3 regions of the Agromyces indicus genome follow, and region 2 is predicted to be linked to each of the others. Evidence: predicted binding sites of a transcription regulator. Region 2 holds the regulator's gene; each other region holds the start of a gene.
What was found. The regulator HrcA, encoded in region 2, represses chaperone genes, less so after heat shock. The targets are predictions, from matches to a motif close to TTNGCACTCGNNNNNNNCGAGTGCNAA.

Region 1 (9,886 bases), on a different contig from region 2:
ACCGACGTCGCGTTCGAGGCCGTGTGTCGCACCCGGGACCAGCGGAGGACTCACGGGCCCACCAGCGGGGCGCTGAGCGCGTCGAGAGGGGACGAGCGGACATCTCCGGGGCGGCCGCGTGCGGTGCGTGCGGGGCCGTGCGGGCGCGTGTGGCCGCATGCGGGGCCGGGGCCCGCGCGCGGGCCGGGCGGCCCCGTGCGGGGACGTGCGGGCGCGTGCGGGGCCGCCCGGACGCGTGCGGGCGCGTGCGGGGCCGGGGCCCGCGCGGGCGCGTGCGGGCCTGTGGGGCCGCGTGCGGTCCCGCCACCGCGCGCCACCGTCGACGGCGGCTGACTCCGCTGAAGTGCGCCCCGGTCACTCCTCCTGCGTGGGGTGGTGCCCCGCGTCAGGTTCCTGACGCCGCCTCCGACCTCCGACCCCCTCGACACGCCGAAGGGCCCCGGCTGGAAGCCGGGGCCCTTCGTGTGCGAGTGGATCAGCCGTCGCCGATGCGCTCGTACGTATTGTCGTCCAGGTACTGGAAGATACCGATGGTCGCCTCGGTCGGGTCGCCGTTCTCGTCGAACGTGACCGGGCCGGACGGGCCGTCGTAGTCGATCTGGTTGCCCTCGGCGAGCGCCTCGGCACCGGCGGCGAAGGTGTCGACCTTCTCGCCCTCGCCCGAACCGCCCGACACCTGACGCAGGTACGACGCGATGTCGGTGCCCTCGACGCTGTTGGCCGCGTAGGCCGCGAGCGCGATGAGGACCAGCGCGTCGTAGGACTCAGCCGCGTAGCTGTAGTCCTGCAGGGCCGGGTCGACCTCGAGCAGGCGGTCGGTGAAGTCACCGAGGGTGCCCACGTCGAGACCGGGCAGCGTGCCCTTCGAGCCGGCGACGAGGCCGGGCGCGAAGTCCGCGCTGTAGTCGGACAGGTTGCCGTCGACGAAGTACAGCTTGTCGCCGGGGTAGCCGCTGCCGACGAGGGCCGGCGTGATGATCTTCGCCTGGTCGAACGTGATCAGCGCGATCGCGTCGGGGTTGGCCGCCGTGACCTCGGAGATCTGCGCGTCGAAGCTCGAGTCGCCCTCGTTGAAGAGCGCCTCGGCGACGACCTCGCCGCCCGCGGCCTCGAACGCGTCGCGCGTGAACTGCGCGAGGCCCGTGCCGTAGGCGTCGTTCAGGACGATCATGCCGAGCGTGGCGTTGCCGTCCTCGGCGATGAGGTTGCCGAGCACCTCGCCCTGCAGGACGTCGGACGGAGCCGTGCGCCAGTACAGGTTGTTGTCGTCGTAGTTGGTGAAGTCGGCCGACGTGTTGGCGGGCGAGAACTGCACCACGCCCGCGGCGACGATCTGGTCGATGACGGTCTTCGACACACCCGACGAGGCGGCGCCGATGATCGCCGACACGTCCTGCGAGAGGAGGTCGGTGACCGAGACGGTCGCGGTGTCGGTCGTGGTGTCGCCGGAGTCGCGGTAGACGACCTCGACCTGGAGGCCCAGGTCGGCGTCGTTGATGTCCTGCGCGGCGAGCGCCACGCCCGCCTCCTCGGGCGGGCCGAGGAACGCAAGCGCACCCGACTGCGGGAGGATCGTGCCGACCTTGAGGGTGAGGTCGCGCTCGCCCGCCTCGATGGGCTGGGCGTCGCCGGTCTCGGCGGGCGCCTCGGACTCCTCGGGCTCGCTGGTGCCGCCCGTGCTGCACGCGGTCAGGAGGAGGGCACTGACGCCGGCGATGGCGATGCCCGTCCAAGCTGCGCGACCCGAGCGCGAGGCCCGTGCCTTCGCGAATACGCTCATGTTGCTCCTTGGGACTGAAGGATTGGGACACTTCCCGGTGCCTTGCGACACCGATGGTTTTGACAGTATTGCCCGGCCAATGCGGAAACAAGGACATCGGATCACAACCCGGTAACACCCACCGCTTCGCGACGTCCTCGCCGCGCATGCGACGTTCTGCGCACGAAACCCGCGTCGACCAGCCGGTTCGCGCACGCTTCCGGCAAAGCGGAATCCGGCCCGCGGCCGTGCTCGGACCCCCCGATCGGGGGCGGGTCAGACGGGCTCGACGGCCGCCGCACGACGGGCGCGAGCCCCCCGCAGGAGATCGAACGTGAGCACCGCGAGGGCGACCCAGACCAGCCCGAACCCGATCCACCGTTCGAGCGGCATCGGCTCGCGCAGCACGACCACGCCGACCAGGAACTGGATGAAGGGCGCGAAGTACTGGATGAAGCCCATGTAGGTCAGGGGCAGCCGGCGCGATGCGGCGGCGAACAGCAGGAGCGGGATCGCGGTCACGGCCCCGGCGGCGAGCAGCAGCACCGTGTGCCACACCCCCGCCGTTCCCATCGTCATGGCGCCGGTCGCGCCCACGATCACGAGCAGCACGGCGGCGAACGGGGCGAGCCATGCGGTCTCGAGCGTCAGTCCCGATACGGCGTCGACCCGGTGGCCCACCCGCTTCTTGATGAGCCCGTAGAAGCCGAAGCTGAAGGCGAGCACGAGCGCGATCCACGGCAACTGCCCGTAGCCGACGGCGAGCACGACGACCGCGACGATCGAGATCCCGACGGCGGTCCACTGCGTCGCGTTGAGGCGCTCGCGCAGGACGATCACCCCGAGGAAGACGGTGACGATCGGGTTGATGAAGTACCCGAGCGCGGCCTCGACGACCTGCCCGTTGAGCGTGGCGAAGACGTAGGTGAGCCAGTTGACGAAGATGAGCGCGCCGGCGGCCCCCATCGTCAGCACGACGCGGCGGTCGCGCAGCAGCGCGCGGAAGGCCCGCCAGGACCTCGTGACGGCGATGAGGAGGGCGCAGAACACGAGCGAGAGCAGGATGCGCCAGGCGACGATCTCGACCGGTCCCGTGGGCGCCAGGGCGATGAAGTAGATCGGCAGGAATCCCCAGAGCCCGTAGGCCGCGACGGCGTAGACGAGCCCGCTCCGGCTCACGCCCGCGGGCGAGGGGCGGGCGTCGGCGACGGTGGGTGCGGTGCTCACCGGGAAAGCCTACGCTCGGCGGCCGACACGACCGACGCTGGGGGACTGCCGGAATTCGTCGACATCCCGCCGCAGGCGGTCCCGCACCGGTCGGCGCCGGGGACGATTCCCCGCCGGAGACGACGACGCGGCCCGGATGCCGTGTGGCATCCGGGCCGCGGAGGTTGTCGGACCGACTAGCGGACGACGACCGCGAGCACGTCGCGGGCCGAAAGGACGAGGAACTCGTCGCCGCCGAACTTCACCTCGGTGCCGCCGTACTTGGAGTAGATGACCTTGTCGCCGACGGCCACGTCGAGCGGGATCCGGTTGCCGTTGTCGTCGATGCGGCCCGGGCCCACGGCCACGACCTCGCCCTCCTGGGGCTTCTCCTTGGCGGTGTCGGGGATGACCAGACCCGACGCGGTGGTCTGCTCGGCCTCGACCTGCTTGATGACGATGCGATCCTCGAGCGGCTTGATGGAAACCGACACGGTTGACCTCTTTCTTGACGAAGACTGGGGTTAGCAGCCTCTGAATGAGAGTGCTAACAGGAGTCTAGGGCGGTTCTGGCACTCGTGCAACGTGAGTGCCAGCGGATGCCGCGGTGCTAGCGTGTCCGCGTGGAACGCGCCGAGCTCGTCGAACTGCTCTCACCCGAAGGGCTCGACCTGCTCGACTCCCTGCCCGCCTGGACCGGCCGCGAGGACGTCGTGAAGACGGTCGCCGACCTGCGACGCAGGGGGCACTCCCCCGGCCTCGTCGCCGCCGTCCTGACGCAGTCGCGTCTGCGGGCCAGGGCACGCGCGAAGTTCGGCGAGTTCGCCGACCGCATGCTCTTCACCGAGCCCGGGCTCGAGCAGGCCACCCGGCTCCGCGTCGCCGCCCTCCACGCCGGCCGGTACGCGCGAGCCGGCCTCCGCCACGTCGCCGACCTCGGCTGCGGCATCGGCGGCGACGCGCTGGCGTTCGCCGCGATGGACCTGGAGGTGACCGCCGCCGACGCCGACGAGGTGACCGCGGCGATCGCCGCGTTCAACCTGACGCCGTTCCCGCATGCGCAGGTGCTGCACTCCGCGGCGGAGGAGGTACCCCTCGGCGGCATCGACGCCGCGTGGCTCGACCCGGCGCGACGCACCACCGCGGGCGGCACGACCAAGCGGATCGCGGATGCCGCCGACTACTCGCCGTCGCTCGACTTCGCGTTCGGCCTGGCCGAGCGGATGCCGGTCGGCGTGAAGCTCGGGCCCGGCACCGACCGCGACCTCGTCCCCGCCGGCACCGAGGCGCAGTGGGTGTCGGTCGACGGCGACGTGGTCGAGCTCGCGGTCTGGACCGGGCCGCTGGCCCGGCCGGGCGTCGGACGCGCCGCCCTCGTCATCCGCGGGGACGCGGCGCACGAGCTCGTCGCCCCGGCCGACAGCGAGGATGCGCCCGTGGGCCCGCTCGGCGACTACCTGTACGAACCCGACGGCGCGGTCATCCGGGCCCGACTGATCGGCGACCTCGCCCGGGCCAACGGCGGCTGGATGCTCAGCGAGGGCATCGCCTACCTCACGGCCGATCGCGAGTTCGACAGCCCGTTCGCCCGGGGATTCCGCGTGATCGAGCGACTGCCCGCCGATGAGCGGCACCTCCGCCAGGCGCTGCACTCCCGCGGCGTCGGCACGCTCGAGATCAAGAAGCGCGGCGTCGACGTCGACCCGGCGGCGCTCCGCACGCGCCTCAAGCTGAAGGGCGACACCGCGGCGACCGTCGTGCTGACGCGCGAGGAGGGTCGCCACGTCGCCCTGCTCGTCGAGCGGCTCTGACCGGCGAGGATCGCCCGCGGCATCCGCCGGGACCACTCAGCGCGGCAGCGCGCCGAAGACGATGGCGTAGTAGCCGATCCACACGCCCGAGAAGACGAGCCCGGCGATGCCGGTGCCGATGCCGATGAAGGCCGGGACGCGCGCGCCCTCCTCGCGACGGAGGCCCATCACCCCGAACACGATCGCCGCGATCGACAGCGGGAGCATCCAGCCGACGAACAGCGACGCGACGGCGCCCGGGATGCCGAGGCCCGCCGAGAGCCGGCTCCAGAACCGACGCTGCTCCTCCTCGTCGACGTACTCCGGCTCGGGGGCCGGGCGCCCGAGCGCGAGGAGCTGCCCCGTGGGGAGTCCGTGCAGTTCGCCCGTGTCGTACGGCACGTCGAATTCCCGCTGGGGCTCCGGCGGGGACGTGTCGATCCCGCGGAGCGCGTCCGGCTCGGGCGGCGACGGGGATCCGCCCGGCGCGGCGCGCTCGTCGCCGCGGGGCATCCGCTCGTCGCTCACCCGCGCCGTCCTCAGTACGTGTACGAGGTGTCGCTGACCGCGAAGAGCGCCGCCCAGGCGACGATCGAGATGAGCGCGATCGCGATCCCGACGAAGCCGAGCACGATGCCGGTCAGCCACATGCCCTTGGCCCAGGGCTCCTTGCGGCGGCCGATGAAGCCGAGCACGACCGCGGCGGCGGGGACGATCAGCTGCAGGATGCCGCCGACGAAGGGGATGATCACGATGCCGGAGCCGATGATGCCGATGATGCCCGCGATCAGCGAGATGATGCTGAACACCGCGGTGGGCTTGGCCGGGGCCGGCTGGTAGGGCGCGGAGCCGTACCCGGCGCCGTATCCCGCGTCCGGCGCGCCCGCCGCGGTGCCGTACGCCGCGCTCGGCGCAGCGCCGTAGGCGGACTGCGGCGTCCCGTCGTACGCTGCGGCGGCGGCGGGCGACTCGGCGGCGCCGGTGTCGAACGGCGACCCCCCGCCGTAGGCGGGCGGGGCCGGCGGCGCCGGCGGGGCGGGCGGAGCCGGGGGCGCGGGAGGCGCCGGCGGAGCCGGGGGCGCGAGCGGCTCGGCCGGTCCGACGGGCTCCGACGGCTCGACCGGCACGGCGGGCGTCTCGGGCTCGCTCGGCGGGTTCGGCTCGTCGGGGATCGTCGGCCCGACCGGCTCACTCGGCTCGGCGGGTACGGTGGGCTCGACCGGCTCGGCCGGGACCGACGGCTCGGACGGCGTGAGCGGCTTTGCCGGCTCGTCGGGCTGCCTGGGATCGCTCATGTCGAGCCCCTCTCGTACTTCCTTCGATCAGTAGGTGGTGACGTTGCCGCTGCTGATGGCGGCGCCGAGGATGGCGAACCAGACGATCGCGATGATGATGCCGACGACCAGAAGGACGTACCCGATGATCAGGCCGGCGATCGCGAGGCCGCGGCCCTGCTCGCCCGTCTTCTTGATCTGGCTGAGCGCGATGTGACCCGTGATGATGCCGACGAGCGGGATGAAGAACGACGACACCAGCGAGACGATCGCCAGGACGTTGGTCTTCTGCGACGCCGGGGCGCCGTAGGACTCCGTACCCGAACCGTACGAGGGCGCGCTGCCGTAGGCGGGCGCGGGCGCGGGCGGGGGCGGCGGGACGTCGGAGCGGTTGGGCTCGTTGGGGTCGGTCATGCTGGACTCCTCGTGTGGTTGCCTGGACCCGGCCATGCTGGCAGCGCCACCGGGTGATGTCAACGACCGGCGACGCGGGTCGACGCACCCCGTCATGGGGGCGCACACGCCACAGTAGCGCCCCGCTCGCGCGCCGCGCATCGGGGAGGACTCCCCATTCGCGTTCAGCCCTGGATGTCGGTGACCGGGAGGGTCGAGTCGGCACCGAAGTCGAGTCCCGACGGCTCGTGCCCGGCCATGATGAGCCGCGCGCCCAGCGCCGCGATCATGGCGCCGTTGTCGGTGCACAGCGACAGCGGCGGGATGCGCAGGGCCACGCCCGCGGCATCCGCTCGCAGCTCGGCCACCTCGCGCAGTCGCCGGTTGGCGACGACGCCGCCGCCGAGGAGCAGCCGCGGCACGCCGAGGTCGGTGCACGCGGCGATCGCCTTCGAGACGAGCACGTCGACGACGGCCTCGCGGAAGCTCGCGGCGACGTCGGCGAGCGGCACGGGCTCGCCGACCGCTTCGCGCTGCTCGACCCAGCGGGCGACCGCGGTCTTCAGGCCCGAGAACGAGAAGTCGTAGCGGTGGCGCTCGAGGTCCTTGGGCCGCGTGAGTCCGCGCGGGAAGCGGATCGCGTCGGGATCGCCGCCCACGGCGGCACGGTCGATCTCGGGCCCGCCCGGGTAGGGCAGCCCGAGCAGCCGGGCGACCTTGTCGAACGCCTCGCCCGCCGCGTCGTCGATGGTCTCGCCGAGCAGCTCGACGTCGGAGTCGAGGTCGCGCACGAGCAGCAGCGACGTGTGCCCGCCCGACACGAGCAGCGCAACGCTCGGCGTCTCGAGCGGGCGGTCGCCGATGAGGTCGGCGCCGACATGGCCCACGAGGTGGTTCACGGCGTAGACCGGCTTCTCGAGCGAGAGCGCGAGCGCCTTCGCCGCCCCCACCCCGACCATCAGCGCCCCCGCGAGCCCGGGCCCGTTCGTCACGGCGACCGCATCGAGGTCGGCGAGGTCGACGGACGCCTCGTCGAGGGCCGCCCGGATGGTCGGGCCGAGCGCCTCGAGGTGGGCGCGTGCGGCGACCTCGGGCACCACGCCGCCGTAGCGCGCGTGCTCGTCCATCGACGAGGCGATCGCGTTGGCGAGGAGCTCGGTGCCGCGGACGATGCCGACACCGGTCTCGTCGCACGAGGTCTCGATGCCGAGCACGAGCGGGGCGTCGCGGTTCACGGGGCGTCTCCTGCGGGGGTCTGCGTGGTGGGCGTCGGGGCCGGGTCGCGTGCGTGGTCGACGTTGGCGACGGATGACGCGGGGCGGGCGACCGCCGGCGGCACCGCCAGTCGCATGACGACCGCGTCGACGCCGTCGGGCTGGTAGTAGCCGCGGCGCACGTCGATCTCGACGAAGCCGAGCGATTCGTACAGGCCGCGAGCGACCGGGTTGTCGGCCCGCACCTCGAGGAACAGCTCGGTGACGCCGCGGCGTCGCGCCTCGTCGATGAGCGCGTGCATCAGGGCGCGCCCGAGCCCGGCACCGCGACGCGACGGGGCGACGGCGATGGTCTGGATGTCGCCCTGGCCGGAGCCCCGGGGGGCGAGGAGTCCGGCATAGGCGAGGATCGCCTCGGGGTCCCGGTCGTCGATCGCCACGAGGTAGTGGGTGTGCTGCGCCGACAGCTCCGAGCGCATCGCCGACTCCGGCCAGGCGTCGGAGGCGAACGTCGCGCGCTCGAGCGCCATGACGGCGTCGAGGTCGTCGGGACGCGCGTGCCGCAGCATGAGGCTCATCCGAGCACCCGCTTCGGGCCGGCCGACACGGTCACGTCGGGTGCGCGGAGGTAGAGCGGCTCGTCGTCGGCGAGCGGCAGGCGCCCGGTGGCGTCGGCCCGCTCGGCGAGCAGTCCGAGCGCGCCGGCCGACACGCGGTCGGCGTCGAGGCGGATGCCGCCGACCTCGGTCACCGCGTCCCGCGGAGCGAGCCGCGGACCGCCGATGCGCACGGGCAGGCCGTCGGCATCGAGTCCGTCGTACTCGGACACGGCGGACTCGCGCCGCCGGGCGTCGGTGACGACCTGCAGCCTCCCGGTGCCGCCGTCGACGTACCAGGCGAGGGCGATCGCGTCGTGGCTCACCACCGGGACGAACGGCCGGTCGGTGCCGAGGGCGAAGGCGTGGGCGGCGGCGATCCCGACGCGCAGGCCCGTGAAGGGACCGGGCCCCATGCCCGCCGCGACGGCGGAGAGGTCGGCGGGCCGGACGCCCGCGGCCGCCAGCGCGTCGCGGATGAACCCGCCGACGACCTCGGCGTGCCGCATGGTGTCGGCCGTGCCCGCCTCGGCGAGGACGCCGGCCTCCCGGTCGACCACGGCGACGCTCGTGCCCGTGGACGTGTCGATCGCGAGGAGCATGGCTTCCAGCCTAGTTCGCGGCGTCGCGCGGGGAGCCGGGTCCGGCCTCGAGCCGGGCCGCCGCGGCGTAGGGCGTGCCCGCCCAGCGCGGTCCGTGCCCGACGAGCTCCACGGTGCGGGGCTCGTCGGACTCGAGGTCCTCCTCGGCGTCCGCCGGGTGCTCCGCGTCGTCTCCGTCGGTCGCATCGCCGCCCCGCCGTCGGGCGATCACGACCTCGAGCCATGAGTCGCTGACCCCGTCGAGCAGGCCGGCGCCCCACTCGACGACGACCGCCGCGCGGTCGAAGTCGAGGTCGAGGTCCTCGAGTTCGGCTGCCCCGGACAGGCGGTAGGCGTCGACGTGCACGAGCGGCGCCCCGCCGACGAGGCTGGGGTGCGTGCGGGCGAGCACGAAGGTCGGGCTCTGCACCGGCCCGCGGACCCCGAGTCCGTCGCCGATGCCACGCGTCAGCGTGGTCTTGCCGGCGCCCAGGGGTCCGGTGAGCACGACGAGGTCACCCGCACGCAGCTGCCGGCCGAGCTCGCGGCCGAGCTCCTCCATCGCGTCGGCGTCGGGCACGATGCGGGTGCTCATGCGTCCTCCACGTGGGTGCGCGGAACTCGCGGCCCGATGCGCGTGACGATCTCGTAGCCGATGGTGTCGGCGGCGGCGCCCCAGTCGTCGGCGGAGGGCGCTCCCACCTGCGGGTCGCCGACGAGCACCACCTCGTCGCCCACGGCCACCTCGTCGTCGCCCACGTCCACCAGGAACTGGTCCATCGCGATGCGGCCCACCACGGGATGGCGGCGTCCGCCGATGAGGACCTCGGCGCGACCCGACGCCTGCCGCGGCACGCCGTCCGCGTAGCCGAGCGGCACGAGCGCGAGCGTGGTCTCGCGCTCCGCGCGCCAGGCGTGGTTGTACGACACCCCCGTGCCGGGGCCGACCCGCCGCACCGCGGCGACGCGGCCGCGCAGGGTCATGACGGGCGTCAGACCGAGGTCGGCCGCGGTCGTGCCGTCGCCGAACGGGGGGATGCCGTAGACCCCGATGCCGATGCGGACCAGGTCGA
Region 2 (9,886 bases):
GGTCGAGCGTCTCGTCGAGGTAGAGGCTGCTCATCGCGGCATCCGCCCCGCCGTCAGCCGAGGAACCGGTCGCGCAGCCGCGCGAACAGCCCCTGCTGGAAGTGACCGAGCTGCGGCGGCTGCGCCTTGCGGTGCTTGGCCAGCTGCTGCACGAGCTCGCGCTCCTTGTGGCTCAGCTTCGTCGGCGTCACGACGTGGACGGCGACCTTGAGGTCGCCGCGGCCGCCGCCGCGCAGGTGCGTGATGCCGCGGTCGCGCACCGTCAGGATCTCGCCCGACTGCACGCCCGCCTTCAGTTCGAGGTCGACGTCGCCGTCGAGCGCCTCCACCTTCGCGGTCGTTCCGAGGATGGCATCGGTCATCTGCACCTCGAGCGTGCACAGCAGGTCGTCGCCGTTGCGGCTGAACACCTCGTGGTTGCGCACCTTGATCTCGAGGTAGAGGTCGCCGTTCGGCCCGCCGGCAGGACCCGCCTCGCCCGAGCCGGGCATCTGCAGGCGCACACCCGTGTCGACACCGGCCGGCACGTCGACGGGAACGGTGCGGCGTGCCCGGACGCGGCCCTGACCCTGGCAGGTCGGGCACGGCGTGGCGATGATCGTGCCGTAGCCGCGGCACGAACCGCACGGGCTCGAGGTCATCACGTTGCCGAGGAGCGAACGCACCGCGCGCTGGATGTGCCCGGTGCCGCCGCAGATGTCGCACGTGACCGGCGCCGTGCCGGGCTGGCAGCACGAGCCGTGGCACGTCTCGCAGGTGACCGCGGTGTCGACGTCGATCTCGCGGTGGGTGCCGAAGATCACGTCGTCGAGGCCCACCTCGAGCCGGATGAGCGCATCCTGGCCGCGCTCGCGGCGCGAACGCGGGCCGCGCGTGGACTGCCCCGCGCCGAAGAACGTCTCGAAGATGTCGCCGAACCCGCCGAAGCCGGCACCGTTGAAGCCGCCCTGGCCGCCGCCCAGGTCGTACTGCTGCCGCTGCTTCGGGTCGGAGAGCACGTCGTAGGCGTGCGTGACCTGCTTGAAGCGCTCGGATGCCTCGGTGCCCGGGTTGACGTCGGGGTGCAGCTCGCGGGCGAGCCGCCGGTAGGCCTTCTTGATCTCGTCGGGGGTGGCGTCGCGCGAGACGCCGAGGACCTCGTAATGGTCGGCCACGGAGGGCGTGTCCTTTCGGTTGCCGGTGACGGATGCCGCGCGGTGGCGGTCCGGGGATCAGCTCTCGCCGAGGGTCCGGGAGAGGTAGCGAGCCACGGCGCGCACGGCGGCCATGCTCTGGGAGTAGTCCATGCGGGTGGGACCCACCACGCCGAGCCGCGACACGTCGCGCCCCGGCACGGCGAACGAGCTCGTGACCACCGAGGTCTCGCCGAGGCCGTACGGGGCGTTCTCGCGGCCGATGCGCACGGCGATGCCGTCGTCGGAGTGCATCTCGCCGAACAGCCGCAGGATCACGACCTGCTCCTCGATCGCCTCGATGACACCGAGGATGTTGCCGGCGAAGTCCTGTTCGGTGCGCACGAGGTTCGCCGCGCCGGCGACGACCAGTCGGTCGCTCCGGGTCACGTTCGCCTGGTCGGCGAGCGTCGCGGCGAGCGTGCGGAGCACCTCGGCGTGGGCACGGTCGGCCTGCGCGGTCTCGGCCGAGAGCGCGGTCGCCGCCTCGGTCATGGTGAGCCCGGCGGCGACCTCGTTGAGCCGGTCGCGCAGTCGGTGCATCGTCTCCTCGTCGACCGGGTGGTCGAGCTCGGCCAGCCGCTGCTCGACCTGGCCGGAATCGGAGATGAGGATGCACAGCACCCGCGTCGGCGCCAGCGAGACGAGTTCGACGTGACGCACGCGCGCCCGTGCGAAGCTCGGGTACTGCACCACGGCGAGCTGCCGCGTGAGCTGCGCGACGAGCCGGACCGTACGGGAGAGCAGCTCGTCGAGGTCGTTCGACTCGCCGAGGAACGTCTCGATCGCCTGCCGTTGCGCGGTCGAGAGCGGGCGGATGTCGGCGAGCTGGTCGACGAACACCCGGTAGCCCTTGTCGGTCGGGATGCGACCGGACGACGTGTGCGGTGCCGCGATCAGCTCCTCCTCCTCGAGGAGCGCCATGTCGTTGCGGATGGTCGCGGCCGAGACGCCGAAGTGATGGCGCTCGACGATCGTCTTCGAGCCGACCGGCTCGCGCGAGGCCACGTAGTCCTGGACGATGGCACGGAGGACGGCGAGACTGCGCTCGGAGACCATGGACCCTCGCTTCCCTCGACCGGTCGGGCGGATCGTGCGCTTAGCACTCGGTTCAGCTGACTGCTAATCATATCGCGTCATCCGGGGATGGCGCCGTTGCCGGTCCGCGTGCTGCCGCAGTAGCGTGTGCATCGCCGTCACCGGCGCGCGCCCGCTCGGCGCGGCCGGCGGGCATCCCCCGTCAAACCCGAAAGGCACCCCGCATGACCGATCCCAACACCCCGCAGCCGGCCGCCGCCGCGCCGCTCTCGCACGAGCAGGACGTCAAGTGGGCGTCGTTCGCCCACCTCGGCGGCATCCTCGGCATCCTGCCGTCGCTCATCATCTGGCTCGTCTTCAAGGACCGCGGCTCGTTCACGAACACCGAGGCGAAGGAGGCGCTGAACTTCCAGATCACGCTCACCATCGCCACGGTCGCCCTGTGGATCGCCGTGACGGTGCTCACGATCGTCACCTTCGGCATCGGGGCCGTCCTCGGCTTCCTCACCTACGTGCCGTGGATCCTCGGCGTCGTCTTCTCGATCATCGCCTTCCTGCAGGTGAAGGACGGTCGGCACTACCGCTACCCGTTCGCCCTGCGCCTCATCAAGTAGCCGCACAGCTCCTCACGACGCGCCGGTTCGAGACCTCTCGACCGGCGCGTCGCCGTGTGCCAGCATGAAGAAACGCCTCGCGACACGGCGTGCGACCGACCAAGGAGCCAGCATCATGTCCGACGCACCACCTCCCACCCCACCCACTCCGCCCAGCACTCCGCCGCCCGGCGGCAGCACGCCCCCGCCTCCTCCCGGAGGCAGCACGCCTCCCCCGCCGCCCGGCGGCCCGACCCCGCCGCCCGCGGGCGGCCCCGGCTACGGCGCCGCAGCGCAGGAGATGAGCCCGCCCGACCAGCGGCTCTGGGCCACGCTGATCCACATCGGCGGCATCCTGTTCGGGTTCCTGCCGCCGCTCATCGGCTACCTGGTGCTGAAGGACCGCGGCGCGTTCATCCGCGCGCACTCGGCCACCGCGCTGAACTTCCAGATCACGCTGCTCATCGCGTACGTCGTCGGCTGGGTCCTCGCGTTCGTGCTGATCGGCTTCCTGATCCTGTTCGCCGCGTGGGTCGCCGCGATCGTGTTCGGCATCATCGCCGCGATGAAGGCGAACCAGGGTCAGCCCTACGTCTACCCGATCGCGATCAAGTTCGTGAGCTGATCTCGGTACGCGCCTTCGGCGCTACTCGATCACCGAGTACAGCAGGCGCCGCACGACGGCGTCCGCCAGCAGACGCCCTCGCCGGGTGAGCGTGAGCCGCCCGGCGAGGGCGTTCTTCGCGTCCACGAGTCCGTCGGCGATGAGCGCGGCGACCTCGCGGCGACCGCCGGCACCCAGCGAGGCGAGCTCGAGCCCGTCGCGGATCCGGGTGCCGAGCAGCACGCGCTCGGTCTCGCGCGCCGCCGCGTCGAGCGTCTCGCGCCCGCCTGCCGGCGACACGCCCGCCGCCAGGCGCTCGGCGTACGCCGCCGGGTGCTTCGCATTCCACCACCGGACGCCGCCGACGTGGCTGTGGGCGCCGGGGCCGACGCCCCACCAGTCGTCGCCGCGCCAGTACCCGAGGTTGTGGCGGGAGCGGTGCGTGGCATCCGTCGACCAGTTCGACACCTCGTACCACTCGTACCCGGCCGCGGCGAACCGCTCGTCGGCCAGCTCGTACATGTCGGCCGTGAGGTCGTCGTCGATCGCCGGCAGTTCGCCGCGACGCAGCTGGCGGGCGAGCTTCGTGCCCTCCTCGACGATGAGCGCGTAGGCGCTGACGTGGTCGGGTCGTTCGGCGAGCACCGACTCGACGCTGGTGCGCCAGTCGTCGAGCGACTCCCCCGGCGTGCCGTAGATGAGGTCGAGGCTCACGTCGAGCCCGGCGTCGCGCGCCCAGCCGACGACGAGCGGTACGCGGGCGGGGTCGTGCGTGCGGTCGAGCGCGGCGAGCACGTGCGGCACGGCGGACTGCATGCCGAACGAGACGCGGGTGAACCCGCCCTCGGCGAGGCGCTGCAGGTCCTCCGGTTCCACCGAGTCCGGATTGGCCTCGGTGGTCACCTCGGCGCCGCTCGCGAGGCCGAACTCGTCGCGGATGCCGCGCAACATGCGCACCAGATCGGTCGCAGGCAGCATCGTGGGCGTGCCGCCGCCGAAGAACACCGTCTGGGCGGGTCGGTCCGGTGCACCGGATGCCGCGAGCACGCGACCCGCGAGCCGGATCTCGTCGACGGCCTGGTCGGCGTACTGCGCCTGGCTGACGCCGCGCAGCTCCCCCGCCGTGTACGTGTTGAAGTCGCAGTAGCCGCAGCGCACCCGGCAGAACGGCACGTGGACGTACACGCCGAAGGCGCGCGTCGCGGCATCCGTCACCGCCGTCGCGGGCAGCAGGCCGTCAGCGGGAGCGGGATCGGCGATCGGGAGCGGACCGGCCACGTCAGGTGTACGCGGGGTGCAGCGCGCGGAGCTCGGCGCGGGTGAGCTCACGCCGGCGACGACGCACGAGGGGGGCGAGCAGGCGGTGGATGCCGCCCCTGGGCTCGAGCGCCGAGCGGATGGTGAGCCACACGCTGTCGTCGTCGCGGTGCTCGAGGACGAACGCCTCCTCGCCGTGCTCGGGCGACTCTCCGGTGGTGCCGTAGGCGAAGCCGATGCGGCCCGGCTCGTCGACCACGTAGACCACGAGCACCGGCACCACGCGGGTGCGGAACCGTTCGCGGCGACGGAGCACCGCGGTCATGCCCGCCGACACGAACGGCGTGCCGTCGGCGGCGAAGCGCTGCTCGGCCCGCGCGGTCGGCTGCTCCGTCAGGGGCGAGCCGTCGGCGTCGTACGCGATGCCCGTGTACTGCGCGCCCGTGCCCGGGGCGACCTCGGCCACCTCGAACCCGGCGCCCTTCTGGACGCCCCAGGTCATGAGCTCCTCGGCGGCGCGGTCGAAGCGCTCGCGGCCGGAACCGAGCTTCACCGAGTCCTCGGCCGGGCGGAACCCGGCGGGCGGGTACCGCAGCAGGTCGGGATCGAGCGTGGCGCCGATCGCGCCGTAGGTCACCGACTGGTCGGTGAACGTGCTGCGTCGAGTCATCCGTCGATTCTACGAAACGGCGCCTGAGCGCTACTTCTTCGCGTCCTTCTTCTCGGTCTCGCCCGAGAGCGCGGCGATGAACGCCTCTTGGGGAACCTCGACGCGGCCGACCATCTTCATGCGCTTCTTGCCCTCCTTCTGCTTCTCGAGGAGCTTGCGCTTGCGGGTGATGTCACCGCCATAGCACTTGGCGAGCACGTCCTTGCGGATGGCGCGGATCGACTCGCGCGCGATGATGCGGGCGCCGATCGCCGCCTGGATCGGCACCTCGAACTGCTGCCGCGGGATCAGCTCGCGCAGGCGACCGGTCATGAGCACGCCGTACGCGTACGCCTTGTCGCGGTGCACGATCGCGCTGAACGCGTCGACCTGCTCGCCCTGGAGCAGGATGTCGACCTTCACGAGGTCGGCCGCCTGGTCGCCTGCCGGCTCGTAATCGAGCGACGCGTAGCCGGCGGTCTTCGACTTGAGGTTGTCGAAGAAGTCGAAGACGATCTCGCCGAGCGGCATGTTGTACCGGATCTCGACCCGGTCCTCGCCGAGGTATTCCATGCCGAGCAGCGTGCCGCGACGCGACTGGCAGAGCTCCATGATCGTGCCGACGTAGTCCTTCGGCGCGAGGATCGCGGCCTTCACGATGGGTTCGCGCACCTCGGCGATCTTGCCGCCGGTCGGGAACTCGCTCGGGTTGGTGACCGTGACGGTCTTCTTGTCCTCGGTCGTGACCTCGTAGACCACGGATGGCGCGGTCGCGATGATGTCGAGGTCGAACTCGCGACGCAGCCGCTCGGTGACGATCTCGAGGTGCAGCAGCCCGAGGAACCCGCAGCGGAAGCCGAAGCCGAGCGCCACCGACGTCTCGGGCTCGTAGACGAGCGCGGCATCCGAGAGCTTGAGCTTGTCGAGCGCTTCGCGGAGCTCGGGGTAGTCGCTGCCGTCGATCGGGTACAGGCCCGAGAAGACCATGGGCAGCGGCTCGGTGTAGCCGGCGAGCGGTTCGGCGGCCGGCTTCGACGCGGTCGTGACGGTGTCGCCGACCTTCGACTGCCGCACGTCCTTCACGCCCGTGATGAGGTAGCCCACCTCGCCGACGCCGAGGCCCTTGGTGGGCGTCGGCTCGGGCGCGCTCACGCCGATCTCGAGGATCTCGTGCGTCGCCCTGGTCGACATCATCTGGATGCGCTCGCGCGGGTTCAGCTTGCCGTCGACCATGCGGACGTAGGTGACGACGCCGCGGTAGCTGTCGTAGACGGAGTCGAAGATCATCGCCCGGGCCGGGGCATCCGCGTCGCCCACGGGGGCGGGGATGCGCTCGACGACGCGGTCGAGCAGGTCCTCGACGCCCATGCCGGTCTTGCCGGACACGCGGAGCACGTCGTCGGGCGAGCCGCCGATGAGGTCGGCGAGCTCGCGCGCGTACTTCTCGGGCTCGGCGGCCGGGAGGTCGATCTTGTTCAGGACCGGGATGATCTCGAGGTCGTTCTCGAGCGCGAGGTACAGGTTCGCGAGCGTCTGCGCCTCGATGCCCTGCGCCGCGTCGACGAGCAGGATCGCGCCCTCGCACGCCGCGAGCGAACGCGAGACCTCGTAGCTGAAGTCGACGTGCCCGGGCGTGTCGATCATGTTCAGCGCGTACGCGGTGCCCGACAGCTCCCACGGCATGCGCACGGCCTGGCTCTTGATGGTGATGCCGCGCTCGCGCTCGATGTCCATGCGGTCGAGGTACTGCGCACGCATGTCGCGGTCGGCGACCACGCCCGTGATCTGCAGCATGCGGTCGGCCAGCGTCGACTTGCCGTGGTCGATGTGCGCGATGATGCAGAAGTTGCGGATCAGCGCGGGATCGGTGGCGGCGGGCACCGGGGGGTCAGCGGCTCTCGGAGACATCCCGACGATTCTCCCATGCGGGCGATCCCACTTTCGACGGATGCCGCTCCGGGGCCCCGGGACTACGCTGAATCGCACCATGACCGTGCTCGATGCCCCACTCGTCGGACGGGTGCAGCCGTCGGCGCTCCGTCCCGTGTTCACGTCGCTCCGCGTGGGCCTGCACGTCCTCGTGGTCGGCCTCACGCTCTTCGTCGTCGCCCGCGCGGTGATCACCGGCGGCGAGCAGCGGGTGCCGATCGCCATCCTCTCGATCGCCTTCATCGGCACCTACGCCGTCGGCGTGGTCACCGCCCACCAGGTCGTCACGCCCTGGATGCGCGCGGCCTGGCTCGTCATGCTGCTGGGGCTGTGGCTCGGGCTGGGTGCGCTCACCCCGGATGCCGCGTTCTTGGCGTTCCCGCTCTTCTTCCTCGAACTCCACGTGCTGCCCGCGCGCTACGCCGTGCCGCTCGTCGCCGTGACGTTCCTGCTCAGCGTGTGGAGCACGACCTCCCACCTCGGATTCGAGGTCGGCAGCATCCTTGGGCCGTTCATCTCCGCGGGCGTCGCCGTGATCATCGGACTCGGGTACCGGGCCATGGCGGTGGAGTCGCGCGAGCGCCAGTCGCTCATCCTCGACCTGCTCGCCACGCGCGAGGAGCTCGCCGCGGCGAGCCGCGAGGCGGGCACGCTCGCCGAACGCGAGCGGATCGCGCGCGAGATCCACGACACGGTGGCCCAGGGCCTCTCCTCGATCCAGATGCTGCTGCACGCCGCCGAGCGCGACGTGCACGACAGCGCCGTGCGCGACAAGCTCCGGCTCGCCCGCGAGACCGCCGCCGACAACCTGCAGGAGACGCGGCGCTTCATCCGGGAGCTCACGCCGCCCGCCCTCGACGAGCAGACGCTGCCGGCAGCGCTCCGCCGGCTCGCCGAGGCCACCAACGAGCAGGCGGCCCAGTCGGGGTCGCGCACCCGGGTCTCGTTCTCGCTGAGCGGCCACCCGGTGGCCCTCCCCATGTCGATCGAGGCGACCCTGCTGCGCATCGCCCAGGGCTCGCTCTCCAACGTCGTCAAGCACGCGGATGCCGCCAGGGCCGAGCTCACGCTCAGCTACCTCGGCGACGAGGTCGCGCTCGACGTCGTCGACAACGGCATCGGCTTCGACCCGGCCGGACTGCAACCCGAGGGCTCCGCCGGCGCCTCGTTCGGGCTGCGCGCCATCCGGCAGCGGGCCGAGGCGCTCGGCGGCTCGGCCGACGTCGAGTCCTCCCCCGGCGGCGGCACGGCGCTGTCGGTGCGCATCCCGGCGGTGACGGCATGATCCGGCTCGTGCTGAGCGACGACCATCCCGTCGTCCGAGCGGGCATGCGCGCGCTGCTCGAGGCCGAACCCGACCTGCACGTGGTCGCCGAGGCGTCCACGGCCGAGGAGGCGGTCTCGCTCGCGACGACGCCGGGCGTCGACCTCGTGCTCATGGACCTGCAGTTCCCCGGGCGGCTGCAGGGCGTCGACGCCACCCGGCGGATCCGCGCCACTCCCGGCGCACCCCGCGTGCTCGTGCTCACGAACTACGACACCGACGCCGACATCCTCGGCGCGATCGAAGCCGGCGCGAGCGGCTACCTGCTGAAGGACGCCCCGCCCGGCGAGCTCGTCGCCGCCATCCGTGCCGCCGCCGCCGGCGAGTCGGCGCTCGCGCCGGCGGTGGCCTCGCGGCTCGACGCGTCGCAGCGCAGCGCCGACCAGCGGCTCACCGTACGGGAGGCGGAGGTGCTCGCGCTGGTCGCGGCGGGCAGCACGAACCGCGAGATCGGCCAGGCGCTCTTCCTCAGCGAGGCGACCGTGAAGTCGCACCTCGTGCACATCTTCACCAAGCTCGGCGTGGGTTCGCGCACCGCCGCCGTCGCGAAGGCGCGCGAACTCGGCGCGATCCGGGCGGGCTGACGGATGCCGCGCGCCCGCGTCGTCCTCGTCCACGGCATCCGCACGTCGGCGACGATGTGGCGCGGGCAGGTCGCGCGCCTCGCGCGCCACGACATCGAGGTGGTCCCCGTCGACCTGCCCGGCCACGGCGCGCGCCTCGACCAGGCGTTCACGCTGGACGACGCGATGCGCGCGATCGACGAGGCGCTCGACGACGCCGACCCGCGGTCGCCGCGCCTGCTCGTGGGGCTGAGCCTCGGCGGCTACCTCGCGATCGAGTACGCGGCGCGGCATCCGCACCGGCTCGACGGGCTCGTGGCCGCGTCCTGCGGCACCCGGCCCCGCGGTGCCGGGTTGCGGGGGTACCTGGCGCTGGCCGCCGTGATCCGGCGGCTGCCCGACCGCGGCCGATGGCTGAACGACACCATGGCCCGGCTGTTCCTGCCGCCGGCCGCGGTCGAGGACGTGGTCGCGGGCGGCGTGGCCCTCGACGTCATGCAGCCGGCGATCGGGGCGGTCGCCGCGCTCGACATCGAGGCGTCGATCGCGGCCGTCGAGGTGCCGATCTGGTTCGTGAACGGGAGGTACGACCACTTCCGGATCGAGGAGCGCCGCTTGCTTCGCGCCGCCCGCGACGGGCACCTGATCCACGTCGAGGGGGCGACGCACCTCGTGAGCCTCGTGCGACCGGCGGAGTTCACCGCGACGATCCTCGGCGTCGTGGCGGAGCTCGAGCTGCGCGCCGCCCGGCGGGACG
Region 3 (9,886 bases), on a different contig from region 2:
ATGGTGCGCGTGCTCGGCATCGACCCGGCCGACGCGGCCTGGGCGACGGATGCCGGGCCTGCGGCATCCGCGCTCGACGCCCTCGTCACCCGGCTCGTCGACGACCGTCGCGCGGCGCGCGATGCGAAGGACTGGGCCACCGCCGACCGCATCCGCGCCGAACTCGCGGGCGCCGGCATCACCATCGAAGACAGCCAGACCGGAACGCATTGGAGCCTCACCTCATGAAGGGCAGCAGCGGAAAGCCTCGCGCGGGAGCCGTGCGCAAGAAGGGCAAGGGCCAGAAGGTCGGGACCGGCGGCCACAGCCGCAAGGCGCTCGAAGGCAAGGGCCCGACCCCCAAGGCCGAGGATCGGCCGTACCACAAGGCCTACAAGCGCAAGGCCGCAGCCGAGCGCGCCGCGGAGAAGTCGGGCGGCCGCACGCCGCAGCGCGCCGGCGCCCCTCGTGGCGCATCGGGTGCCGCCCGTCGGTCGAAGTCGGGTGACGAGTCGGAGATCGTGACCGGCCGCAACGCCGTCGTGGAGGCGCTGCGCACCCGCATCCCCGCCACCACGCTCTACGTCGCCGCACGCATCGAGATGGACGACCGCGTGAAGGAGGCCGTGAAGATCGCGACCAACCGCGGCATCCCGATCCTCGAGGTCATGCGGCCCGAGCTCGACCGGCTCGCGGGCGAGGGCGGGGTGCACCAGGGCCTCGCCCTGAAGGTGCCGCCGTACGAGTACGCGCACCCGATCGACCTGCTCGACGAGGTGCTCGCCGACGACGAGACGCCGCTGCTCGTGGCGCTCGACGGCGTCACCGACCCGCGCAACCTCGGTGCCATCATCCGCTCGACGGCCGCGTTCGGCGGGCAGGGCGTGATCGTGCCCCAGCGCCGGTCGGTCGGGGTGACGGCCGCGGCGTGGAAGACCTCCGCCGGTGCGGCGGCTCGGGTCCCCGTGGCGATGGCGCCGAACCTGACGCAGACGCTCAAGGCGTTGAAGGAGCGCGGCGTGTTCGTGCTCGGTCTCGACGGGGACGGCGACGTGTCGCTGCCCGGCCTCGACTTCGCCGACCGGCCGATCGTGGTCGTCGTCGGGTCCGAGGGCAAGGGGCTGTCGCGGTTGGTCACCGAGACGTGCGACGCGATCGTGTCGATCCCGATCTCTGCGGCCACCGAGTCCCTGAACGCCGGCATCGCGGCATCCGTCACGCTCTACGAGATCGCGAAGCTGCGCGCCGAGTAGCGCCACCTCGGTACGGGCCGGGTCCTACTCGACCACCGGGCGATTCAGACCTTGAGGCGCCAGTCGCCCTCGTCGTCGGGATCGTGCACGGCCAGCTCGGCGGTGTCCGGGCCGACGGCCGGCAGCGCGGTCGTGATCGCCTCGGTCGGCGGGCCGATCACCGTGGCCTCGTCGCGACGATGCCGCAGCACGTCGTTGATGTAGGCGGTGAGCGCCTCGGCCAGCGGGATGTCGTGACCCTGCTGCTGCGCCATGTACCACCGGTGCTCGAGCAGCTCGTGGAACACCTCGGCGGGCTCGAGCTTGCCGCGGAGCTCCTGCGGGACGGCTCGGACGACGGGCTCGAACACGCGCATCTGCCACTCGTGCGCGACCATCTCCTCGTCCTGGTCCTGCTTGTTGTACGCGGCGCGATAGGAGTCGAGGTCGTTCAGCAGGCGCCTGGCCTGGTTCTCGCCCGCGTCGAGCCCCGTGAGGCGGAGCAGCCGGCGCTGGTGGTGGCCCGCGTCGACGACCTTCGGCTGGATGCGCAGCGTCGTACCGGCCTCGTCGGTGCGGATCGCGAGTTCCTCGATGTCGAACCCGAGTTCGTTGAGTCGGTTGACGCGCTCGTTGATCCGCCACCGTTCGGCGAGCCCGAACGACTCCGAGCCGGTCAGCTCGGTCCAGAGGCTGCGGTAGGCGTCGACGATGCCGTTCGAGATGTTGACCGGGTCGAGCTCGTCGGCGACACGGCCGCCCGCCTCGAGGTCGAGCAGTTCGCCGGCGATGTTCACGCGCGCGATCTCGAGGTCGTTCTCGCGCTGGCCGTTCGACAGGCCACCCTCGTAGAGCTTGCCCGTCTCGGCGTCGACGAGGTACGCGGCGAACGCCCCGGCGTCGCGACGGAACAGCGTGTTCGACAGCGACACGTCGCCCCAGAAGAACCCGACGATGTGCAGGCGCACGAGCAGGACCGCGAGCGCGTCGACGAGGCGGGTCGCGGTGTCGGGGCGGAGGGTCTGCGAGAACAGCGCCCGGTACGGCAGCGAGAAGCGCAGGTGCCGGGTGACGAGCACCGGCGCGAGTTCCTCGCCGTCGGCATCCGTTCGGTTCGTGATGACCGCGACGGGGTCGACGCAGGGGATCTCGAGCCGCTGCAGGGTGCGCAGCATCTCGTACTCGCCCTTGGCCATCTCGGCCGTGGTCTCCTTGATGGCCACGACGTGGCCGCTCAGGTGCGCGAAGCGGACCAGGTGCCGCGAGATGCCCTTCGGGAGCGCCGCGATGGTCTCGCTCGGCCACGCCTCGAGCGGGAGGTCCCACGGGAGGTCGAGCAGGGCGGGGTCGGTCATCGCCGACGTGATCGAGAGTGTGCCGCTCATCAGGCCCAAGCGTACCCGGGAACGACGATGCCGGCCGGGCCGGAGCCCGACCGGCATCGCGGTCGCAGTATCGCGGAGATCAGCTCGCCACCGGCTCCTGGATGAGACGCGCGCCCGACTCGGCGTCGAACACGTGGACGTGCTTGGGGGTCGGCATGAGGTAGACGGTGTCGCCCGCGAACGGGTGGACGCGGCCGTCGACGCGCGCGACGATGTCGGTGCGCTTGCCCTCGATGGTCGAGTGGCCGTAGAGGTAGCCGTCGGCGCCGAGCTCCTCGACGAGGTCGACGACGACCTCGAGGCCCTCGCCCTGCGTGTTCGACACGACGATGTCCTCGGGGCGGACGCCGACCGTGACGACGGGGCCGGACGCCGACGCGAGCGCGTCGCGCTCGACGTCGATGGTCGCGGTGCCGAACTTGATGCCGCCCTCGACCACGTCGGCGTGGAACAGGTTCATCGCCGGCGAGCCGATGAAGCCCGCGACGAAGACGTTGTTCGGCCGCTCGTACAGCTCTCGCGGCGTGCCCACCTGCTGGAGGACGCCGTCCTTCAGCACGGCGATGCGGTCGCCCATGGTGAGGGCCTCGGTCTGGTCGTGCGTGACGTAGACCGTGGTGACGCCGAGGCGGCGCTGGAGCGAGGCGATCTGGGTGCGGGTCTGGACGCGGAGCTTGGCGTCGAGGTTCGACAGCGGCTCGTCCATGAGGAACACCTGCGGCTGGCGCACGATCGCGCGGCCCATGGCGACGCGCTGCCGCTGGCCGCCCGAGAGCGCCTTCGGCTTGCGGTTCAGGTACGGCTCGAGGTCGAGCAGCTTGGCGGCCTCGAGGACGCGCGCGGCCCGCTCCTCCTTGCCGACGCCGGCGATCTTGAGCGCGAAGCCCATGTTCTCGGCGACGGTCATGTGCGGGTACAGCGCGTAGTTCTGGAAGACCATCGCGATGTCACGGTCCTTCGGCGGCACGTCGGTGACGTTGCGGTCGCCGATGAAGATGTTGCCGTCGTTGACCTCTTCGAGGCCCGCGAGCATGCGGAGCGACGTGGACTTGCCGCAGCCGGAGGGGCCGACCAGGACGAGGAACTCCCCGTCTGCGATCTCGAGGTCGAGCTGGTCGACGGCGGGACGGGTGCCACCGGGATAGAGGCGGGTGGCCTTGTCGAACGTGACTGACGCCATGGTTCTGTTCTCCTTCACCGGCAGGTACGTGCCGGACGATCCGTAGTGAATGGAAACGCCGACATCGGTGTCGACGCTCCCTCAGTATGTCATGCGAGCTCCGCATCGCCGCATCCGCGTCGGTGGCCGCAGCGGGCGAACCATGCCCCGCGGATGCCGCGACCAGCCGGCGCTCGGGCGCCGTTTGGGCGATTCACAGTGTCCGCTCCTACACTCTTCGGTGCGTGCGCCTGCATTCCCGCGCGCCCCCACAGCTGACCCGGAGTTGACCATCGATGAGCACTGGATCCATCCAGCCGCGCCCCAGCCGCAACGAGCGACGCGAGGCGGCCCGTGAGAAGGCCCGCCTGCTGCGCGAGGAGCAGCGGCGGAAGGACCGCCGCAAGAAGTTCCTGATCCAGGGCGGCGTGATCGTGGTGGTGCTCGCCATCGCGGCGCTCATCGGCACGATGATCTTCAACAGCGTCCGTCCCGAGGGTCCCGGTCCGCAGAACATGGCCAGCGACGGCATCCTGCTCGTCGGCGGCGAGAGCGGCATCGAGCCGGTCTCGACCCGCGCGATCCCCGCGAACGGCGAGCCGACGCCGAGCGAGCCCGACGACAGCGGCACGGTCGCGAACATCGTGGTCTACGTCGACTACCTCTGCCCCTACTGCGGCCAGTTCGAGCAGACGAACTCCGAGTCGATGCGCACGATGGTCGAGCAGGGCGCCGCGACGCTCGAGGTGCACCCGATCGCCATCCTCACGAACAAGTCCGCCGGCACCCAGTACTCGCTCCGCGCCGCCAACGCCGCGGCGTGCGTGGCCGACCGGTCGCCCGAGGCGTTCTTCGACTTCAACGCGCTCATGTTCGAGAACCAGCCGGAGGAGCTCTCGGCCGGCCTCTCGAACGACGAGATCAAGGCGCTCGCCGCCGAGGCCGGCGCGTCCTCGTCGGTCGACGAGTGCATCGACGAGACGCGGTTCAAGGGCTGGGTCGAGGATGCCACCAACCGGGCGCTGACCCAGCCGATCCCGAACTCCGAGCTCGAGTCCGTCAAGGGCACGCCGACGGTGCTGGTGAACGGCAAGCAGTACGTCGGCTCGCTCGAGGACCCGGCCGAGTTCCGCGCGTTCGTGCTGCAGGCGGCCGGCCAGAGCTACTCGGAGTCCAACGGCACGCCGACGCCGACGCCCACCCCGACCCCCGCCGGCTGAGCGCCGTCCCGGTCGTGCCGACGGCCCGGTCCCATCGCGGGGCCGGGCCGTCGTCGTCCGCTCGCGCCGCGCGATCGGTAGGATGTGGGGGAGTCACGCCGGCTTGGCGCAATTGGTAGCGCACCGCTCTTGTAAAGCGGTGGTTACGGGTTCGAGTCCCGTAGCCGGCTCCATGTCGAGCACACCCGCCCCGTCGTCGCAGCCCGCAGCGGGCGGCGCGGCGAGTCATCCGCACCATTCGCCCCCGCACGCGCACGCGGCCGATTCGCGGGTGCCGATGTGGGTCGCCATCGCCCTCACCGTGGTGTCCGGCGGCCTCGTGGCGCTGCAGTCCCGGGTGAACGGGCAGCTGGCGCGCGCCCTCGACGACTACTCCGTCGCCGCGGTGATCTCGTTCGGGTCCGGCCTCGTGCTCCTCCTGGTGCTCGCGGCGGCGTGGCCCGGGGGACGCCGCGGGCTCGTTCGCCTCGGCGTCGCCTTCCGCGCCGGCGCAGTGCCGTGGTGGATGCTGCTCGGCGGCGTCGCGGGCGCCTGGTTCGTCGCGACCCAGGGCATCGCCGTCGGCGTCCTCGGCGTCGCCCTGTTCACGATCGGGATCGTCGCCGGGCAGACGCTCGGCGGGGTCGTGTTCGATGTGATCGGCATCGGTCCCGGCGGGCGTCGGCCCCTGTCGATCGCGCGCGTCGCGGGCGCCGTGCTCGCCCTCGCGGCGGTGGGGTGGGCGGTCTCCGCGCAGGTGTCCGCGTCGGTCCCGCTGTGGGTCATGCTCCTGCCGTTCACGGCCGGCATCGGCGCCTCCTGGCAGCAGGCGATGAACGGGCGGGTCCGCACCGCATCGGCGAGCGCGCTCGCCGCGACCGTCGCCAACTTCGCGGTGGGCACGGCGGTGCTCGTCGGCGTGATGCTCGTGCATGCGGCATCCGTCGGCTGGCCCGATCGCATGCCCGCCGACTGGTGGCTCTACACGGGCGGCGCGATCGGCTGCGTGTTCATCGCCGCGCAGGCCGTGCTGGTGCGCCGCGTGGGGGTGCTGCTGCTCGCGCTGGGGCTCGTGGCCGGGCAGCTGACGGCGGCGCTCGCGCTCGACCTGCTCCTGCCGGCCACCGGCCGCCCCGTCGGGCTGGCCACGGTCGGCGGCACGGTGCTGGCGCTCGTTGCGGTCGCACTGGCGAGCATCCGCTGGGGGCGCGCGAAGCACGCGGCGCCGCCGGAGCCCGAGCCGGTCACCGGGTCGACCGCGGCGGTCAGGCCAACGAGCTGAACCGCTGGGCCACGTCGGGGCCGACTCGCCGCTCCGGGCGGACGCGTTCCGGCCGGCCGCCGACGTAGAGCCACCCCAGCAGGTGCTCGCCCGGGGCGAGGTGGTGCGCGTCGGCGACGAGCGGATGCCGCGTGAGCGGCCCCGTCCGCCACATCACGCCCCACCCGGCCTCGTCGAGCAGGAGCGAGAGCAGGTGGGCGACCCCGGCCGCCGCGGCGTCCTGCTCCCACTCGGGGACCTTCGGATGCGGCCTCGTGCAGGCGACGATCGCGAGGAGCAGCGGGGCGCGCAGCGGCTTCGCCGCGAGCTTCTCGGCCGCGGCTCCCTCGGCGCCGGCGGCGGCCGCGAGCGCCCGGCCCACGCGGGCGCGGGCGTCGCCGCGCACGGCGATCACGCGCCACGGGGCGAGCGACGCGTGGTCGGCGACCCGCCCGGCCGCTTCGAGCAGGTCGCGGAGCTCGTCGTCGCCGGGTGCGGCATCCGTCACCTCGGGCCACGACCGGCGGGCGAGGGCCGCCTCGCGCACGGATGCCACGCTCAGGACTCGGGCGTGAAGTCGAGGGCGATCGAGTTCATGCAGTAGCGGTCGCCGGTGGGCGTGCCGAAGCCGTCGGGGAAGACGTGGCCGAGGTGCGAGCCGCAGCGCGCGCAGCGGACCTCGGTGCGCACCATGCCGAGCGAGGTGTCCTCGAGGAGCTCGACCGCCTCGGGCCGGACCGACTCGTAGAAGCTGGGCCAGCCGCATCCGGAGTCGAACTTCGTGCCGCTCTTGAACAGCTCGGCGCCGCACGCGCCGCACGCGTAGACGCCGGCGCGTTCCTCGTCGAGCAGCTCGCCGGTCCACGCGCGCTCGGTCCCGGCACCGCGGAGCACGGCGTAGCGCTCGTCGCCGAGCTCCTCTCGCCACTGCTCCTCGGACTTCTCCACCTCGTACGGCATGCGGTCTCCTCGTCGTGTGCGGTCATCCCATCGTCGCAGTTCCGGCGACGTGCGGTGCAACGCATGACGCTCGACGCGTGTTCCGTGACGGCGCTCCGCCCGAGTGCGGCGGGTGCGCGGCATCCGCTCTCTAGGATGTCGTCAGACGAGCGGGCGACCGCCGACCGAGACCGACGAGGAGGTGCGATGGACGCCGCAGGCAGGCCGGACCCCGACTCCGCGACCACGCACCGGAGCACGGACGGACTCGACGAGCGACGTCGGCGCATCCTCGCCTTCGAGGCGCGCGCGTGGCGCGATCCGGCGCGGAAGGCCGATGCGATCCGCGACGAACTGGATCTCTCGCCGGCCCGGTACTACCGGTTGCTCGCCGAACTCGTCGACGACCCCGCCGCCCTGCGGCACGATCCCATGCTCGTGAAGCGCCTGCAGCGGCAGCGCGCGGCGCGGGCGGCGGCCCGGGCCGAACGCGCCATCCCCACCGGCGCGGCGATCGAGACGGGCCGACCACGACCCCGGCAGGATCCATGACGCAGAAGTTCCCCCGAGACCGGTTCGATTCGATCCCGCACGGCATCGAGCGCGTCGGCGCGCACCGTGCCCCCGCCCGCCGTGGCGCCCGGTGGATCGCGTTCGGCTGGGCCGCCCTCGCCACGGTCGTGCTGGCCGGTGCGGGCATCGCCGCGGTGAGCATCTACAACGACCGGCTCGACTTCGGCGGGGGTCAGCCGGTCCCCACGCAGACCCCCGTGGCGACGGCGCCGCCGACCCTGGCGCCCGATGTCCCGGTCGCGGTGCTGAACGGCACGGGCACGTCGGGCCTGGCGGCGAGCGTCGGCGAGACGCTGACGGCGAGCGGGCTGACGGTGGGCATCACCTCGAACGCCGACACGTCCGACATCGAGACCACCGTCGTGTACTACGCGGCGCCGGAGCTCGAGGGCGCGGCCCGCGGAGTGCTGGGGCTGCTGCCCGTCGGTGACGTCCGGCTCTCGGAGGAGTACGGGGCGACCGGTATGCAGCTCGTCGTGGTGCTCGGGGCGGACTATGTGGAGGCGTCCGGCCGCTGACGGTGACCGAATCGTTGCCATTCTGCGACCATTCGGGACCGCGGAACCCTTGTGCGGGGCGCGCGCGCTGTGACTATCTGGATTCGGCCGCTCGATCGCGTGTGGAGCATCCGGTGCCGGGGCCCCGGCGCCGTGTCGGCACGTCGACGGCCCGGTACAGGCGAAGGCACGTGCTGACTCGGAAACTCGGCAACATGGGAGCAACGCATGGCGAACGGAACCGTGAAGTGGTTCAACGCTGAAAAGGGCTACGGATTCATCACCGTCGACGGGGGCGGTCAGGACGTCTTCGTCCACTACTCCGCGATCGACATGGCGGGCTACAAGGTGCTCGAAGAGGGCCAGCAGGTGACCTTCGAGGTCGGCTCAGGCTCCAAGGGCCCCCAGGCCGAGGCGGTCCGCCCCGCCTGATCCCCTCAGCGTCGAAGCGCCGTCGGCTCGCCCGGCGGCGCTTCCGCGTTCCCGGGGGATGCGGCATCCGTCGCTCGCTTGCACTCGGGCCGGGTGAGTGCCAGAATCGCTTTAGCACTCACTCGTTTTGAGTGCTAACCCTTGGAATCTTTGAACGTCCGGAAGGGACGAGAGACACACATGGCAAAGATCATTGCTTTCGATGAGGAGGCCCGCCGCGGTCTCGAGCGCGGGCTCAACCAGCTCGCCGACGCGGTCAAGGTGACCCTCGGCCCGCGCGGCCGCAACGTCGTCCTCGAGAAGAAGTGGGGCGCCCCCACCATCACCAACGACGGCGTGTCGATCGCCAAGGAGATCGAGCTCGACGACCCGTACGAGAAGATCGGCGCCGAGCTGGTCAAGGAGGTCGCGAAGAAGACCGACGACGTCGCCGGTGACGGCACCACCACGTCGGTCGTGCTCGCCCAGGCGCTCGTGCGCGAGGGCCTCCGCAACGTCGCCGCCGGCGCCGACCCCATCTCGCTGAAGCGCGGCATCGAGAAGGCCGTCACGGCCGTCTCCGAGGAGCTGCTCGCGACGGCGAAGGAGGTTGAGACCAAGGACGAGATCGCCGCGACCGCGTCCATCTCGGCCGCCGACCCCCAGATCGGCGAGATCATCGCCGAGGCGATCGACAAGGTCGGCAAGGAGGGCGTCGTCACCGTCGAGGAGTCGAACACCTTCGGCACCGAGCTCGAGCTCACCGAGGGCATGCGCTTCGACAAGGGCTACCTGTCGGCGTACTTCGTCACGGACCCCGAGCGCCAGGAGGCGGTCTTCGAGGACCCGTACATCCTCATCGCCAACCAGAAGATCTCGAACATCAAGGACCTGCTCCCGATCGTCGACAAGGTGATCCAGTCGGGCAAGCAGCTCCTGATCATCGCCGAGGACGTCGACGGCGAGGCACTGGCCACGCTCGTCGTGAACAAGATCCGCGGCATCTTCAAGTCGGTCGCCGTCAAGGCGCCGGGCTTCGGCGACCGCCGCAAGGCCCAGCTCCAGGACATCGCGATCCTCACCGGCGGCCAGGTCATCTCCGAGGAGGTCGGCCTCAAGCTCGAGAACGCGACGCTCGACCTGCTCGGCCAGGCGCGCAAGGTCGTCATCACCAAGGACGAGACCACCATCGTCGAGGGCGCGGGCGACCCCGACCAGATCGCGGGCCGCGTCGCCCAGATCCGCTCGGAG

Region 1: a site for HrcA is predicted at 3,535-3,561, ahead of groES (co-chaperone GroES). Genes of this name have one in related genera too.
Region 3: a site for HrcA is predicted at 8,768-8,794, ahead of groL (chaperonin GroEL). Genes of this name have one in related genera too.

What each region holds. Positions count from the first base shown of each region.
Region 1 covers NZ_JAVKGS010000003.1:183,260-193,145, forward strand. Annotated here, with positions in the region: gene RH861_RS10610 (ABC transporter substrate-binding protein) at 476-1,780, opposite strand; gene rarD (EamA family transporter RarD) at 2,036-2,986, opposite strand; gene groES (co-chaperone GroES) at 3,163-3,459, opposite strand; gene RH861_RS10625 (class I SAM-dependent methyltransferase) at 3,589-4,776, shown strand; gene RH861_RS10630 (DUF4190 domain-containing protein) at 4,813-5,283, opposite strand; gene RH861_RS10635 (DUF4190 domain-containing protein) at 5,295-6,050, opposite strand; gene RH861_RS10640 (DUF4190 domain-containing protein) at 6,078-6,443, opposite strand; gene tsaD (tRNA (adenosine(37)-N6)-threonylcarbamoyltransferase complex transferase subunit TsaD) at 6,608-7,657, opposite strand; gene rimI (ribosomal protein S18-alanine N-acetyltransferase) at 7,654-8,214, opposite strand; gene tsaB (tRNA (adenosine(37)-N6)-threonylcarbamoyltransferase complex dimerization subunit type 1 TsaB) at 8,211-8,834, opposite strand; gene tsaE (tRNA (adenosine(37)-N6)-threonylcarbamoyltransferase complex ATPase subunit type 1 TsaE) at 8,845-9,408, opposite strand; gene alr (alanine racemase) at 9,405-9,886, opposite strand, start outside.
Region 2 covers NZ_JAVKGS010000005.1:15,775-25,660, forward strand. Annotated here, with positions in the region: gene RH861_RS15175 (16S rRNA (uracil(1498)-N(3))-methyltransferase) at 1-34, opposite strand, end outside; gene dnaJ (molecular chaperone DnaJ) at 54-1,154, opposite strand; gene hrcA (heat-inducible transcriptional repressor HrcA) at 1,212-2,231, opposite strand; gene RH861_RS15190 (DUF4870 domain-containing protein) at 2,435-2,824, shown strand; gene RH861_RS15195 (DUF4870 domain-containing protein) at 3,105-3,428, shown strand; gene hemW (radical SAM family heme chaperone HemW) at 3,450-4,685, opposite strand; gene RH861_RS15205 (DUF1990 domain-containing protein) at 4,687-5,334, opposite strand; gene lepA (translation elongation factor 4) at 5,365-7,221, opposite strand; gene RH861_RS15215 (sensor histidine kinase) at 7,301-8,527, shown strand; gene RH861_RS15220 (response regulator) at 8,524-9,150, shown strand; gene RH861_RS15225 (alpha/beta fold hydrolase) at 9,154-9,886, shown strand, end outside.
Region 3 covers NZ_JAVKGS010000003.1:54,396-64,281, reverse strand. Annotated here, with positions in the region: gene cysS (cysteine--tRNA ligase) at 1-228, shown strand, start outside; gene rlmB (23S rRNA (guanosine(2251)-2'-O)-methyltransferase RlmB) at 225-1,232, shown strand; gene RH861_RS10070 (DUF4032 domain-containing protein) at 1,277-2,596, opposite strand; gene RH861_RS10065 (ABC transporter ATP-binding protein) at 2,676-3,776, opposite strand; gene RH861_RS10060 (DsbA family protein) at 4,052-4,975, shown strand; tRNA gene RH861_RS10055 (tRNA-Thr) at 5,073-5,148, shown strand; gene RH861_RS10050 (DMT family transporter) at 5,148-6,236, shown strand; gene RH861_RS10045 (nitroreductase family protein) at 6,220-6,762, opposite strand; gene msrB (peptide-methionine (R)-S-oxide reductase MsrB) at 6,774-7,175, opposite strand; gene RH861_RS10035 (DUF3263 domain-containing protein) at 7,362-7,706, shown strand; gene RH861_RS10030 (LytR C-terminal domain-containing protein) at 7,703-8,245, shown strand; gene RH861_RS10025 (cold-shock protein) at 8,453-8,656, shown strand; gene groL (chaperonin GroEL) at 8,837-9,886, shown strand, end outside.